Regions from separate parts of the Streptomyces tatrensis genome, predicted to be linked through region 2. Evidence: riboswitches for the same ligand, from Rfam matches in the RefSeq annotation. Region 2 holds a riboswitch; the other holds the start of a gene.
The links. A riboswitch is a leader RNA that binds a small molecule or an ion and turns the genes downstream of it on or off. The one in region 2 is predicted to bind glycine.
Positions count from the first base shown of each region.

Region 1 (7,717 bases), 4.9 Mb from region 2:
AAGTCGCTGCTCATGCCGCCGTAGTCGCCTGCCGGCAGGCCCAGCAGCGGGTCCAGCAGGTCTTCGTGCAGTTCCTCCGGGGGGTGGCCGAACGCGCTGACGATCAGCGGCGCGAAGAGCGCGACGAGGATCAGCAGGAGCACGACGAAACCGCCGGCCAGCGCGACCTTGTCGCGCTTGAGCCGCATCCAGGCGATGCGGCCGGGAGAACGGCCTTCGATGGCCTTGGCGGGGACGTCGGCTACGGACACGGGTGCGGGTGTCTCCGCGCTCATGTCGTGCAGTGGTGCCGTCATCGTGGTGGGGACCCCTCTCGGCCGACGGGTGGGCCGGCCCATGCCCGCCGCTGTGGCGGCGTTGGTGCGGAGTGGCGCTCGGAGTGCGAGGTAGCTGGTGCGCGAATTTCCTGCGGCGGGACAGTCCTTGGAGGACTGACCCGCTCTTGGGTGGGGAGTCTTCATCGGGCGCTCGATCAGCCGCCAGACCCGCAGGTGAATGGATGCGCAACCGTGATCTGAGGGTCGAGTTCCCGTTATCCGGACTTCACTGTCGTCTCAGCGGAGCAAGACATCCCGTTCGGCAGGAAATCGGACATGGCGCCCAACTCGGCCTACGAGCATGCCTATTGGGCGTACATCAACGTCGAAATCAGGACAACGCAAAGGCCGCACGGAACGACTGTTCCGTGCGGCCTCGGGCGTCTTGGCCCCAATGTCTCAACGAGCGGGACGTCTCAGTAGGCGGGCGCCTGTCCCTCGCGGTCGTAGAAGGGACGGGTCCGCGCGCGCAGCCACATCGCCACCGGATCGTGTTCGTCCGCGAGCGCGACCGTGCACACGGGCACCCCCTCGGGGACCGCTCCGACCGACTGGCGCATCATCTCCCGTACGGACTCCAGCGCGTGCGCGGAGGCGTCGTACAGGTCGAGCCCGACGGCGAGGTACGGGGACCCCAGCGCGGGCTGCACCCAGGCGCGGCGCAGCGAGCGGACGGCGGGCGTGCGGTGCGCGTGCTGCGTGAGCAGCCCGTAGAACTGCGGCAGCTCGATGGCGGGCTCGGACAGCCGCAGCGGGCCGGCCGGCATCCGGTCCAGCCCGGTGGCGATCCGGCGCAGGTCGGCCCAGGGAATGCCGACGCCGCCGCCCTGGGCGTGCGGATTGAGCCACAGCCCCCAGCGGTCGGGGTAGAGGGCGCGGGCGATGTCCCGGCCGGTGACCACCTCGTACCCGCGGTTCCAGCCGCTGGCGGCCAGCTCCTGCGGGGAGGTCACGCAGGGCGCGTACCCGAGGCCCTCGACCTCCATGCCGCCGTACTGGGCCTCCGGGGAGCCGGGCTGCCCCTGCCAGAGGAGCATCCACAGCCGTCCCTCGGCCAGGGCGTGCAGGAGGGACTCGTAGCTCTCGTAGCGCCCGGGAGTCACCTGGCGCAGCATGTGCTCGACCTGCCCGACCGCGGCCGTGCCTGACGCACTCACCCGGTACCCCTCTTCGTCTGTTCGTCCGCCCGTCGTCCACGCGTGTCGGCCACCAGCTTAAGCGTCACTACGGCAGGTAGAAGGGGCGTACGCGCGTGGTGATGAAGTCCACGACCGGGTCTTCGGCGGCGTCGAGCAGGATCAACTGCACCGGCCAGGCCGGTGGTACGCGGGTCAGGGCGCGGCCCAGCGCCTCCATCGGGGCGTTTCGCATGCCGGGCTCCCATCCCACCAGATGGACTCCGATGTAGAGCTCCGGCGAGCCGCCCTCCACGCTGGCGAGGCAGCGGTGCGCGGAGGCGACGACTCCGGTGGCCCGGAACTCCTCCGCGGCGGCGGTCAGGAACTCGACCGGGTCCTCCTGCCAGTCGGGCTCGAAGAGCCGGACCCGGCCGCCGGTGGCGGGGCCGTCGAGCGGGCCGCCGCCGGTGCGGCAGAGCTCCGCGACGGCGGGCGGGGGCAGGGGCACGCCGACGGAGCCCTCGGGGTTCACCGCGAGGCCGAGCTGCGGGGGCAGGCCGCGGGCGAAGTCCACGGCGGGGGCGACGGCGAAGTCCATGGCGGGTCCGGCGCAGGCGCGGAACTGCTCCTCGGAGCTGTAGACGGGCACGTACGCGGCGCCGTCGATCTCCATGGTGGGCAGGCTCAGGCTGTTCACCCCGCCGGGCAGCGGGATCCACAGGTGGCTGCGCCCGAGGACCTCGAGGATGCGCCCCCCGGCGCCCTCCTGTCCGAGCGCCGCCCCGAGCACCTGCTCCAGCTCGTTACCCGGCCACATGTACGTCTCCGCTCGCTTGCCCTTGGTCTCGCCCAGAGATTAACGGGCGCCTGCGACACCCCGGCCGGGGGCCGCCCGTGACGGAACCACCCGCGCGCCGCATCCGCCCGTGCCCGATCCGCCCCCGCCGGGGCCGCTCGAGCCGGCACCCCCTCGCGCCGGCCGCCGCCCGAGCCGGCCGAAGCCGCCGCTAGTGGAAGCCGATCGACGTCAGCCGGGACGCCGCCGGGCGGTCCAGCAGGGTCACCGACGCGCAGCCGGCCGGCGGGTGGCCCGCCTCGGCCTCGCGCAGCAGCCGGGCCACCGCGCCCCGGTGCCGGGCGAAGGCGTACGCCGACACGCCCCGGCCCCGCGCCGCCTGCCCGGCCCGGGCCTCCTGCGCAGTGGTGTCCAGCAGCACCATGTGCAGCGCGCGGCCGCGCCGCCGGGCCGCGGAAGCCAGCAGCGCCCGTACCCAGCTCTGCGTGCCGCAGTCGTGGACGACGGCCGGGGCCCCGGAGCGGAGCACCCGCCACAGGCCCCAGTAGTGCGCGATCCGGACCGCCGGCCGGTACACCGCGTAGGGCAGGGCGGCCGGCATCCGGCGCTCCCAGCGCTCGCGGGCGTCCTGGGAGTCGATCCCGCCGCCCTCCGCGGCCCGCTTGATCAGGGTGGTCTTGCCGCCTCCGGGCAGTCCGGAGACCACCACGACGTCCCCCTCGGCGAAGCGGAGCCGCCGCGGGCCCTCGGCGCCGCGCAGGTCCCGTACCGCTCCGGGCTCGCCCGCCGTCCCGCCCGTCGTCCCGCCGGCCGCGGGATCCCGTACGAGACCGCGCTGCGACGGCACCGACGGCACCCCGGCCACCGCTCCCTCGACGGTGCCGGTGCTGCTCGTCGCCGCCAGTACTCCGAATCTCCGCACAGTGCTCGCCTCCCCCGCGACGGGTCGCCTGGACCCGGTCCCTCTGAGTGTAAAGAGACGGCAATCCGGTGCCTCCGGTTCCGCTCCGGTTCTGCTCCCGGTCCGCTCCGGGACCGCTCGGCTTGCGGACCCCCTCCCCCATTCAGCCGCACGCCGTGCAATGATGTGCGCCATCTGGACACCTAACTGCATACCGGCCGCTTGAATCCGCGCGGGAGAGTCCCGGCACGCCGCAAGGCGGTGCCCGGGCGCCGAAGGAGCAAGTACCTCCCTTGAATCTCTCAGGCCCCGTACCGCGTGGATGAGGCAGATCTGAAAAGCGAGCCGCGCCACCGCCCGTCAGGGCGCCGGCGACGGCTCCACCCAAGGTGCAAGTCGATGACCTTCCCCTGGAAGCGGGGAACTCTCGGCGAACCTCTCAGGTTCCGATGACAGATGGGGAGGAACTCCTCCTCGTCATGTCATGCCCTGGGACCCGGGAGCCACACCCATGAGCACTGCCCCCCGCCTGACCGCCCTCGATGCGCTGCACCGTCTCCTCGGTGCGACCATGACCGATTTCGCGGGCTGGGACATGCCCCTGCGGTACGGCAGCGAGCGCGACGAGCACAACGCCGTCCGCACCACGGCCGGCCTCTTCGACCTCTCCCACATGGGCGAGATCACCCTGACCGGCCCCGAGGCCGTCAAGGTCCTGGACTACGCGCTGGTCGGCAACATCTCCACCGTCGGCGTCGGCCGCGCCCGCTACACGCACATCTGCCAGGAAGACGGCGGCATCCTCGACGACCTGATCGTCTACCGCCTGGGCGAGACCGAGTACATGGTCGTCGCCAACGCCTCCAACGCCCAGGTCGTCCTGGACGCGATCACCGAGCGCGCCGCCGGCTTCGACGCCGAGGTCCGCGACGACCGCGACGCGTACGCGCTGCTCGCGGTGCAGGGTCCGGAGTCCCCCGGCATCCTCGCCTCGCTCACCGACGCCGACCTGGACAGGCTGAAGTACTACGCCGGCCTGCCCGGCACGGTCGCCGGGGTGCCCGCGCTGATCGCCCGTACCGGCTACACCGGCGAGGACGGCTTCGAGCTGTTCGTCTCGCCCGAGCACGCCGTGGAGCTGTGGCAGGCGCTGACCAAGGCGGGCGAGGGCGTCGGCCTGGTCCCGGCCGGCCTGTCCTGCCGCGACACCCTGCGCCTGGAAGCGGGCATGCCGCTGTACGGGCACGAGCTGACCACCTCCCTCACCCCGTTCGACGCGGGGCTGGGCCGGGTCGTGAAGTTCGAGAAGGAGGGCGACTTCGTCGGCCGCGCCGCCCTGGAGGCCGCCGCCGAGCGCGCCGCCTCCAAGGCGCCGCGCAAGCTGGTCGGCCTGATCGCCGAGGGCCGCCGCGTTCCGCGCGCCGGCTTCTCCGTGACCTTCGACGGCCAGGTCGTCGGCGAGGTCACCTCGGGCGCCCCGTCCCCGACGCTGGGCAAGCCGATCGCGATGGCCTATGTCGACGCGGCGCACGCCGCGCCCGGCACCTCCGGCGTCGGCGTGGACATTCGCGGTACGCATGAGGCGTACGAGGTCGTGGCCCTGCCGTTCTACAAGCGGCAGAAGTAACCCCGTACCGCACGTCACCGCACTACGGCGCCCCTGCGCCGTCCGCAGGACCTCCGTTCGTATCCACTCCCCCGCATCCAGGAGAATCAGGTCATGAGCAACCCCCAGCAGCTGCGTTACAGCAAGGAGCACGAGTGGCTGTCGGTCGCCGAGGACGGCGTCTCGACGGTCGGCATCACGGAGTTCGCGGCCAACGCGCTCGGTGATGTCGTCTACGCCCAGCTTCCCGAGGTGGGCGACACGGTGACCGCGGGCGAGACCTGCGGCGAGCTGGAGTCGACCAAGTCGGTCAGCGACCTGTACTCCCCCGTCACCGGCGAGATCGTCGAGTCCAACCAGGACGTCATCGACGACCCGGCCCTGGTGAACTCGGCCCCGTTCGAGGGTGGCTGGCTCTTCAAGGTGCGCGTCACGGAGGAGCCGGCCGACCTGCTCTCCGTCGACGAGTACGCCAAGCTCACCTCCGGCAACTGACCCAGGGAACCCTGATGTCTGTACTGAACACTCCCCTCCACGAGCTCGACCCGGACGTCGCCGCCGCCGTCGACGCCGAACTCGTGCGCCAGCAGTCCACCCTGGAAATGATCGCGTCGGAGAACTTCGCTCCGGTCGCCGTCATGGAGGCCCAGGGCTCGGTCCTGACCAACAAGTACGCCGAGGGCTACCCCGGCCGCCGCTACTACGGCGGCTGTGAGCACGTCGACGTGGTCGAGCAGATCGCGATCGACCGCATCAAGGCGCTCTTCGGCGCCGAGGCCGCGAACGTACAGCCCCACTCGGGCGCGCAGGCCAACGCGGCCGCGATGTTCGCGCTGATCAAGCCGGGCGACACGATCATGGGCCTGAACCTGGCCCACGGCGGTCACCTGACCCACGGCATGAAGATCAACTTCTCCGGCAAGCTCTACAACGTGGTCCCGTACCACGTCGACGAGACCGGCGAGGTCGACATGGCCGAGGTCGAGCGCCTCGCCAAGGAGTCCAAGCCGCAGCTGATCGTCGCGGGCTGGTCCGCCTACCCGCGCCAGCTGGACTTCGCCGCCTTCCGCCGCATCGCGGACGAGGTCGGCGCGTACCTGATGGTCGACATGGCGCACTTCGCCGGCCTGGTCGCCGCGGGTCTGCACCCGAACCCGGTGCCGCACGCCCACGTCGTGACCACCACCACGCACAAGACCCTCGGCGGTCCGCGCGGCGGTGTCATCCTGTCGACGCAGGAGCTGGCCAAGAAGATCAACTCCGCGGTCTTCCCGGGTCAGCAGGGCGGCCCGCTGGAGCACGTGATCGCGGCCAAGGCGGTCTCCTTCCTCGTGGCGGCCTCGCCCGAGTTCAAGGAGCGCCAGGAGCGCACCCTGGAGGGTGCGAAGATCCTCGCCGCCCGCCTGGTCCAGGACGACGTCAAGGCCGTGGGCGTGGACGTCCTCACCGGCGGCACCGACGTGCACCTGGTCCTGGTCGACCTGCGCAACTCCGAGCTGGACGGTCAGCAGGCCGAGGACCGCCTCCACGAGGTCGGCATCACGGTCAACCGCAACGCCATCCCGAACGACCCGCGGCCGCCGATGGTCACCTCGGGTCTGCGGATCGGTACGCCGGCGCTGGCCACCCGCGGTTTCGACGCCGAGGCCTTCACCGAGGTCGCCGAGATCATCGCGCAGGCGCTGAAGCCCGCCTACGACGCGGAGGACCTGAAGGCGCGCGTCTCGGCGCTCGCCGCGAAGTTCCCGCTGTACCCGACGCTCTAGGCGCCGGCCTGAGAGGGCCCGGCCTTGTTGTGCACAGGGCCGGGCCCCTTTCATGACCAAAGCCCCAGGCGGATGCGACCTATTGCCGCTGATTCTTCCAATAAATGGCAAATAGGCTCCGAATAAGGAACGACCGCACCCCCTGGCAGGACGGACAGCACACCCCATGGACATGAGCGCAGCGAACAAGAAGGGACTCAGTCTCTTCGCCCTGATCATGATCGGGCTCGGCTCGATCTTCGGATCGGGGTGGCTCTTCGGGGCGGGCCAGGCGGCCGCGGTCGCAGGACCCGCGGCGATCATCGCCTGGGTCATCGGTGCCGTCTTCATCGGCATGATCGCCATGTCCTACGCGGAAGTGGGCGCGGCCTACCCGCTGCCCGGATCGATGGCCCGCTTCGGCACCATCTCGCACGGGCCGGTGCTGGGCTTCATCACCGGCTGGGCGGTCTGGATCGCCATCGCCGCGCTGATCCCGATCGAGTCCATCGCCGGTACGCAGTACATGTCTTCCTGGAACTTCGGCTGGGCCAAGGGCCTGGTCGAGAACGGCGGCCTGACCACCTCCGGCATGGCGATGGCGCTGTTCCTGACGGTGGCGCTGTGGCTGGCCTGCTACTGGTCGGTCGCGCTGCTCGCCAAGGCGAACAACCTCCTCACCCTGGTCAAGTTCGCCATCCCGGTGCTCGCCGTGATCGCCCTGATCGCCTCGGGCTTCCACACGGGCAACTTCACCGACCACGGCGGCTTCGCGCCCAACGGCTGGTCCGCGGTCATGACCGCCGTCACCACCTCCGGCGTCGTCTTCGCCTTCAACGGCTTCCAGGCCGTCGTCAACCTCGGCGGCGCCGCCAAGAACCCCGGCCGCGCCATTCCGCTGGCCCTGGTCGGCGCGCTCTCCCTCGGCCTGGTCATCTACCTGGCCCTGCAGATCGCCTTCATCGGCGGCGTCCCGCCGGAGAAGCTGGCCGAGGCCGGCGGCTGGAGCGGGATCAACTTCTCCTCGCCGTTCGCCGACCTCGCCAAGATGCTGATGCTCCACTGGGTCGTCACGATGCTCCAGTTCGGTGCCTTCATCTCCCCGTCCGGTGCCAACATCGGCAACGTCGCCTCGGCCTCGTACATGGCGCAGAACCTCGCGGACACCGGCTTCTTCCCGAAGAAGATCCGCGAGGTCCACCCGAAGTACGGCACCGCCCGTCCCGCGATGTGG
Region 1 is NZ_JBMDLB010000011.1:6,614,659-6,622,375, reverse strand. Features, by position in the region: gene ACODT5_RS46145 (ABC transporter permease) at 1-296, opposite strand, end outside; gene ACODT5_RS46140 (enhanced serine sensitivity protein SseB C-terminal domain-containing protein) at 734-1,474, opposite strand; gene ACODT5_RS46135 (enhanced serine sensitivity protein SseB) at 1,542-2,252, opposite strand; gene ACODT5_RS46130 (AAA family ATPase) at 2,443-3,153, opposite strand; glycine riboswitch at 3,356-3,459, shown strand; gene gcvT (glycine cleavage system aminomethyltransferase GcvT) at 3,644-4,759, shown strand; gene gcvH (glycine cleavage system protein GcvH) at 4,853-5,233, shown strand; gene glyA (serine hydroxymethyltransferase) at 5,248-6,504, shown strand; gene ACODT5_RS46110 (APC family permease) at 6,671-7,717, shown strand, end outside.
Region 1: another riboswitch for glycine. It lies ahead of gcvT (glycine cleavage system aminomethyltransferase GcvT); the one in region 2 lies ahead of gcvP (aminomethyl-transferring glycine dehydrogenase).

Region 2 (7,717 bases):
TTGCCCCTCAGCCCCCCTCTGACCCCAGAATGCGACAGCGCCGTCCGCACCCCGCACCCGCCCCGTTCCACAGGTCTCCCAAGTGAGAGGCGACCCACCATGCCGCTGCACGTCCCTCCGGCTCCCGCGCCCGCCCTGCGCAGCGTCCTCGCGGCCCTCGGCTCCCCCACCGCCGTCCACGAGGCACACACCCCGGCCCTGCGCGCCCTCCAGGGGCCGGTGACCGCCGAACTGCCTCTGCCCGTCCACGTCCTGGACCGGCTGCACATCTCCGGCCTGACCGCCGGCGGCAGGCCGCCGCGCACCCGGCTGACCGGCTGGCGGTTCCTGATCCGCAGCGGGGACCGCTACGTCGCGGCGGCCGACACCCGGCTGACCCCCGACGGGTGGGCCTTCTCCCACTTCTTCGAGGGCCCCTACGTCGCCGCCACCGAACGGGCGCTGCGCCAGGCCGAATCGCTCGGCAAGAACTACCAGCCGCGGCTGCTGTCCGTACCGGAGCTGTACATGCTGACCCTGTGGCTGCACGGATCGGTGGGCGCCGACGCCTCCGCCGGACTACCGGCCGCCGCCGACCTCCTGGTCCCGCTGGCGCCCGCCCCGCCCGGCATCGCCGCCTACCGGCCGCATCCCGTGTCCGAACTGCTGCCCGTACTGACCCATCGGCTCACGCCGACGGCGCCCCCGGCACCGCCCTCCATGGCCGCACCGGCCGCCTGATCTTCGGCTCTGGCCGGTTCTGCCCATTCGGCCTAGCCCACTCGGGCCCCCAGCGAACCACCCGAAATGACAGGGGAGTTGGCCTGAACCGCCCGCACGGGTGATGCGTCATCAATCTATGAGGACAGCTGCCGGGAAATCCCTCCGGACACTAGGTCGTGGGGGAACACTGGGGACTCTGACCGAGCCAAGTCGTTGATACGGGGGGCGGCCATGACCAACGCATCGAGCCGCAGCACACAGACCACACCGCAGCGAAAGAACGCATCCATGTGCCAGCACAAGCCAGCATGCCCGTCCGCCGACTCCGCCGACCGGGAGGCCGCGCACCCCGTGGCCGTTCACCCGGAACAGGGCTGGAGCCTGCTGTGCAACGGCGTCCTGCTCTTCGAGGACACCGGTGAGCTGCTGCCGGACGGCCAGATCATCGCCCCGCACCGCGTGCTCGCGGCGGCGCAGGTGATGAAGGCGGCCTAGCCGAACGACGCGAACGAAAGGGGCCGGCCCAGGAGCGAACTCCCGGACCGGCCCCTTCGTCATGTCACTTCGTCATGTCACTTCGTCATGTTGTCGATCAGTTGTCGTACTCGTCCAGCGGCGGGCAGGAGCACACCAGGTTCCGGTCGCCGAAGGCACCGTCGATGCGACGCACCGGCGGCCAGTACTTCTCCGCGGCCGACACCCCGCCCGGGAAGACGGCCTCGTCGCGGGTGTACGGGTGGTTCCACTCGCCGCCCAGCGCCGCCGCCGTGTGCGGGGAGTTGGCCAGCGGGTTGTCGTCCACCGGCCACTCGCCGCCCGCGACCCGCTCGATCTCGGCGCGGATGGCGATCATCGCGTCGCAGAAGCGGTCGATCTCGGCGAGGTCCTCGGACTCCGTCGGCTCGATCATGAGGGTGCCGGCGACCGGGAAGGACATGGTCGGCGCGTGGAACCCGTAGTCGATCAGGCGCTTGGCGATGTCGTCGATGCTCACGCCCGTCGCCTTCGACAGGGGGCGCATGTCGATGATGCACTCGTGCGCGACCAGGTTGCCCGGGCCGGTGTAGAGCACCGGGTAGTGCGGCTCCAGGCGCTTGGCGATGTAGTTCGCGCCGAGCACCGCCACCTGGGTGGCGCGCTTGAGGCCCTCGCCGCCCATCAGACGCACGTACGACCAGGAGATCGGCAGGATGCCCGCCGAGCCCCACGGAGCGGCCGAGATGGGGCCGACGCCCGTCTCCGGACCGGCGGTCGGCTGGAGCGGGTGGTTGGGCAGGTACGGGGCAAGGTGCGCCCGGACACCGACCGGGCCGACGCCCGGGCCGCCGCCGCCGTGCGGGATGCAGAAGGTCTTGTGCAGGTTCAGGTGCGAGACGTCGCCGCCGAAGTGACCCGGCTTGGCCAGGCCCACCAGGGCGTTGAGGTTGGCGCCGTCCACGTAGACCTGGCCGCCGGCGTCGTGCACCTGGGCGCAGATGTCGGCGACGTGCTCCTCGAACACACCGTGCGTGGAGGGGTACGTGATCATCAGCACGGCGAGCTCGTCGCGGTACTGCTCGATCTTGGCGCGCAGGTCGTCCGCGTCCACCTCGCCGTCGTCGGCGGTCTTGACCACGACCACCTTCATGCCGGCCATCACGGCGCTCGCGGCGTTGGTGCCGTGCGCGGAGGACGGGATGAGACAGACGGTGCGCTGCTCGTTGCCGTTCGCCCGGTGGTACGCGCGGACGGCCAGCAGGCCGGCGAGCTCACCCTGGGAGCCGGCGTTCGGCTGAATGGAGACCTTGTCGTAGCCGGTGACCTCGCAGAGACGTTCCTCCAGCTCGGTGATGAGCGTGAGGTACCCCTCGGCCTGCTCGACCGGGGCGAACGGGTGCACCTGGCCGAATTCCGGCCAGGTGACCGACTCCATTTCGGTGGTCGCGTTGAGCTTCATGGTGCAGGAGCCCAGCGGGATCATGCCGCGGTCCAGCGCGTAGTCCTTGTCCGAGAGCTTGCGCAGGTAGCGCAGCATCGCCGTCTCGGACCGGTGCTGGTGGAAGACCGGGTGGGTCAGGTACGCGTCCGAGCGCAGCAGGCCCTCGGGCAGCGCGTCGGCGGTGCTCTCGTCCAGCGCCTCGACGCTCGCCGTGACACCGAAGGCGGTCCAGACGGCTTCGACGGTGGCGCGCAGGGTCGTCTCGTCACAGGACATCGAGACGAGGTCGGCATCGACCTGGAAGAGGTTGACGCCACCCTCGCGGGCCGCGGCGACGACCTCGGCGGCCCGGCCCGGGACCCGCGCGGTGATGGTGTCGAAGTAGGCGCCGTGCACGACCTCGACCCCGCCGGCCGTCAGACCTGCGGCGAGCAGGGCGGCGTAGCGGTGGGTGCGGCGGGCGATCGTCCGCAGCCCGTCCGGGCCGTGGTAGACGGCGTACATGCCGGCCATGACGGCGAGGAGCACCTGCGCGGTGCAGATGTTGCTGGTGGCCTTCTCGCGGCGGATGTGCTGCTCGCGGGTCTGCAGCGCCAGGCGGTAGGCCTTGTTGCCGTCCGCGTCCACGGACACGCCGACGAGGCGGCCGGGCAGCGAGCGGGCGTGCTTGGCCTGGACGGCCATGTAGCCGGCGTGCGGTCCGCCGAAGCCCATCGGGACGCCGAAGCGCTGAGTGGTGCCGACCGCGATGTCCGCGCCCAGCTCGCCCGGGGAGGTCAGCAGGGTCAGGGCGAGCAGGTCCGCGGAGACGGCGACGATCGCGCCGAGCGCGTGCGCCTGCTCGATGACCGGCTTGATCTCCCGCACGGCGCCGGAGGCACCCGGGTACTGGAGCAGCACGCCGTAGACGCCGCGCTCGGCGATCTCGGCCGGAATCCCCTCGCTCAGATCGGCGACGACGACCTCGATGCCGATCGGCTCGGCACGGGTCTGGATCACCGCGATGGTCTGCGGCAGCGCGTCGGCGTCGATGAGGAAGACGTTGCCCTTGGCCTTGCCCACCCGGCGGGCCAGGGTCATGGCCTCGGCGGCCGCCGTGCCCTCGTCGAGCAGGGAGGCACCGGAGGTCGGCAGGCCGGTCAGCTCGGCGACGACGGTCTGGAAGTTCAGCAGGGCCTCGAGGCGGCCCTGGGAGATCTCCGGCTGGTAGGGCGTGTACGCCGTGTACCAGGACGGGTTCTCCATGACGTTGCGCAGGATCACCGGCGGCGTGAAGGTGCCGTAGTAGCCCAGCCCGATCATGGACGAGAGGACCTGGTTGCGGTCGGCGAGCTGACGCAGCTCGGCGAGCACCTCGGCCTCGGTCCGCGCCTCGGGCAGGTTCAGCGCGGCAGTGGTCTTGATCACATCCGGCACCGCGGCGGCGGTGAGCTCGTCGAGGGAGCCGTAGCCCACCTGAGCGAGCATCTTCGCCTGCGCCTCGGCATCCGGGCCGATGTGGCGCTGCTCGAAGGGGATGCCTCGCTCCAGCTGGGAGAGCGAAATGCGGTTGGCGGTCATGTACGGAGGCCTCCTGGTCGTACGACCTGCGAGGGGCACCACGGCGCGGGCACCCGGACGGCCTCCCCCTCTGTCATCACAACCTGAGAGCTTCACCGGGCCGCGCGGGGATCGCCCACGAGATCCGGCTTTCACCGTCGGTGAGGAGAGGGACCGGCACTGCGCGCCCGGTACCCACACCTGCTTTCCAGAGTGGCCTCACCACGTGCGGTACGTATGCCTGAGAGATTCCGGGGAGGATTTGCTCCTTCGGCGCCTCCGTCTCACTCACTCGGAGGACTCTCCCGCACAGGGTCAACAGCCGTCACCCAGCCTACCAGCGAGGATCTGGGCACCTCCCTCGAGTGGCCCCCTCTCCAGAAATGCACTTTTGTAGTGCTTACGGAGGAGTTGCGCCCAAATGGAGGGACCGGACCGTGCAGACCGACATCGATCCCCGCAGCCTGATCGGCCGCAAGGCGTTCGACCGCAATGGCACCAAGATCGGCACCGTCGACGAGGTCTACCTCGACGACGCCACGGGCGTCCCGGAATGGGCCGCCGTACGCACCGGACTCTTCAGCCGGGACGCCTTCGTCCCGCTGGAGCCCAGCGAGATGGTGGGCGACACCCTGCGCGTGCCCTTCGAGCGCTCCCTCATCAAGGACGCTCCCGACTTCGGAGTCGGCCGCCACCTCTCCCCCGAACAGGAGCTGCAGCTCTACCACCACTACGGCCTGGACCTGGCCCTCCCGTCCGACTTCCAGCACGACTTCGGCCACAAATCCCCCGACTCCCCCTGACCCCCACACCCGCTGCCCACCACCCAACCGGGGCAGCGGGCCACGCCTCCCCCGCCCATCGAAAAACTCCCCCACACCATCCAGGGGCCCCGGCAACGGCCCCCAGCCCGCAGACAGCACGCCCCAGCCGCCCCCACGGCCACCGTCACCCGACGACGCACACCGGGCAGCGGGCACCCCGGGGGGCCCGGCAGGTAGCGGGCAGCGGGTAGCGGGTAGCGGGTACTCAACACCTCCCACGGTCCAGGCGGCCCCAACAGCGTGCGTGCACGCGGCCCCCGGTGATACCCGGCGGGATCGGTAGCAGGCACCAAGCAGCGGGGACCTGCGTCAGGCACCAGTACCAGGCAGCGGCTGCTGCCGACCCCCACGGCCCTGGCCCCAGAGCTCTCGCTGCGGGGCGCAGCGGCTGGAGGCGTGCGCCGGGGACGACACGGGGACACCCCCAACCCCTCGGCGGCAGCGGCAGCGGCAGCGGCAGCGGCAGCGGCAGCGGCAGCGGCAGCGGCAGCGGCTAACAGCCCCCGGGACACCCGGACACCCCGACCCGGCGAGACCCCGCAGCCGGCCTCACTACAGAGCCGTCGAGCCCCCGACCCCCACGGCCGGGTCCCCGACCAGCGGCATCGGATCAGACGGTTCCAGCTCGGGGTCGTCCACCAGGAACGTCCGCACCCGCCCCGGCTCGGATCCGGGCTGCTCGAACCGTACGGTCACCCGCCCGACCCCACTGCCCTGCACCCACCCGGGTCCGTACTCCGCATGACGCACATCGCTCCCGGCCGCCCACCGCCGCTCAACCACACCGTCGGCACCGCCCGCACCCCCGAGCCCCTGCACGGCCCCCTGCCCCTGCTGGTCACCCTGTGCCGACCCGGCGACCTCGCCCTGCCCGTGCCCGGCCCCCCGCCCCTCCTGGCTGACCTGATCCTGCGCAGCAACCTCAGGCTGCCCTACCCCAGCCCCCTGGGCCTGTCCCTGGCTCTGCCCCTGGTCCTGCCACGCAGCCTGACCTTGCCCGGCGCCCCCGCCAAGCCCCACCCCGGCGGCAGCGGCCCCACCCCGGCCCTGCCCGGCACTCTCTTCCTGCCCGGACCGGAGCCCCTGCCCGGCACCGTCACCCAAGGCCGGAACCTGCGCCTCCGGCCCCCCACCGGCGTCGGCAAGCGGCCTCCCCGCCCCAGCGGCAACGGCAACCGCCTCGCCCCCGGAGGCCACCGCGCCACCCCCCACACCCGCCCGCGCAGCCATCGCGTCGGCGAAGGCGAAGAGGTCCTCCTGCGTGTAGTCCGCCAGCCCCGTCACCCCCACCCCCAGCAGCCGCACCCCGCCCGTGGTGTCCACGGCCTCCAGCAGCCGCGCCGCCGCCTCCCGCACCACCGCGGGGTCGTCCGTGGGCCCCCGCAGGGTCTCTGAGCGGGTCAGCGTGGAGAAGTCGTACCGCCGAACCTTGAGCACGATGGTCCGCCCCGAGTGCCCCGACGCGCGCAGCCGCTCCACGCACCGGTCGGAGAGCCGGTGCACCTCGTTGCGGATCCGCACCCGGTCGTGCAGGTCCACGTCGAAGGTGTCCTCCACCGATACGGACTTCGCGTCGCGCTCGGCGACCACCGGCCGCTCGTCCACTCCGAACGCCATCCGGTACAGCCCGACCCCGTGCGAGCGCCCCACCATCCGGACCAGTTCGTCCTCGCCGGCCTCCGCCAACTCCCCCACCGTGGTGATCCCGGCCCGCCGCAGGTGCTCCCCCGTGGCCGGCCCCACCCCGGGCAGGGTCCGTACCGACATGGGTGCGAGGTGCGCCCGCTCCGTGCCGACCTCGATCAGCAGCAGCCCGGCCGGCTTGGCTTCCTCGGAGGCGACCTTGGCGAGCATCTTGGACCCCGCGAGCCCCACCGACCCGCTCAGCCCGGTCGCGGCGGTGATGTCGGCCCTCAGCCGCTCGCCGACGGCCCGCGCGGCCTGGGCGTCGAAGGCGACGCCGCCCGCCTCGAGGTCCACGAAGGCCTCGTCCAGGCTCAGCGGCTCCACGAGGGGGGACAGCTCCCGGAGCATCGCCATGACCGTGTCGCTGACCTCGCGGTACAGGCTGAAGCGCGGAATCAGGCACGCGCCGTTCGGGCAGAGCCGCCGCGCCTGGGCCATCGGCATGGCCGAATGCACACCGAACCGCCTGGCCTCGTAGGAGGCGGTGGCCACGACCCCGCGCGGCCCGAGCCCGCCGACGATGACGGCCTTGCCGCGCAGGCTCGGCTTCGACGCCTGCTCCACGGAGGCGTAGAAGGCGTCCATGTCCAGGTGCAGGATGGTCGGCGCGGCTCTCACAGCTCCGATGCTGCCCTACACCACTGACAATCGGCCCGCACCCGAGCCAGGCGAGCCGGACGGACCACCCGGCCCGTCCCCCCAGCCCCCGCGCCTTCGCCCCCGCGCTCCGCCTCAGACGGCCCGGTTCCTCCGGGCGGCCAGCTCATCGGCCGGGTTGTGCCCGACCACCGTCTCGCCCGTGTCCACGCGCTCCCCGTGCAGCTGCGACAGCGCGTTCTCGACATCGCGCCAGACCACGCCCACGGCGATGCCGAAGATGCCCTGGCCGCCCTGGAGCAGGCTGACGACCTGATCCGGCGAGGTGCACTCGTACACGGTGGCGCCGTCGCTCATCAGCGTCATCCGCTCCAGGTCCGAGAAACCCCGGTCGCGCAGGTGCTGCACGGCGGTGCGGATGTTCTGCAGCGCCACCCCGGTGTCCAGGAAG
Region 2 is NZ_JBMDLB010000011.1:1,759,320-1,767,036, forward strand. Features, by position in the region: gene ACODT5_RS23670 (hypothetical protein) at 100-720, shown strand; gene ACODT5_RS23675 (DUF5999 family protein) at 991-1,197, shown strand; gene gcvP (aminomethyl-transferring glycine dehydrogenase) at 1,295-4,180, opposite strand; glycine riboswitch at 4,379-4,477, opposite strand; gene ACODT5_RS23685 (PRC-barrel domain-containing protein) at 4,597-4,962, shown strand; gene ACODT5_RS23690 (DNA polymerase IV) at 5,536-7,287, opposite strand; gene ACODT5_RS23695 (MerR family transcriptional regulator) at 7,402-7,717, opposite strand, start outside.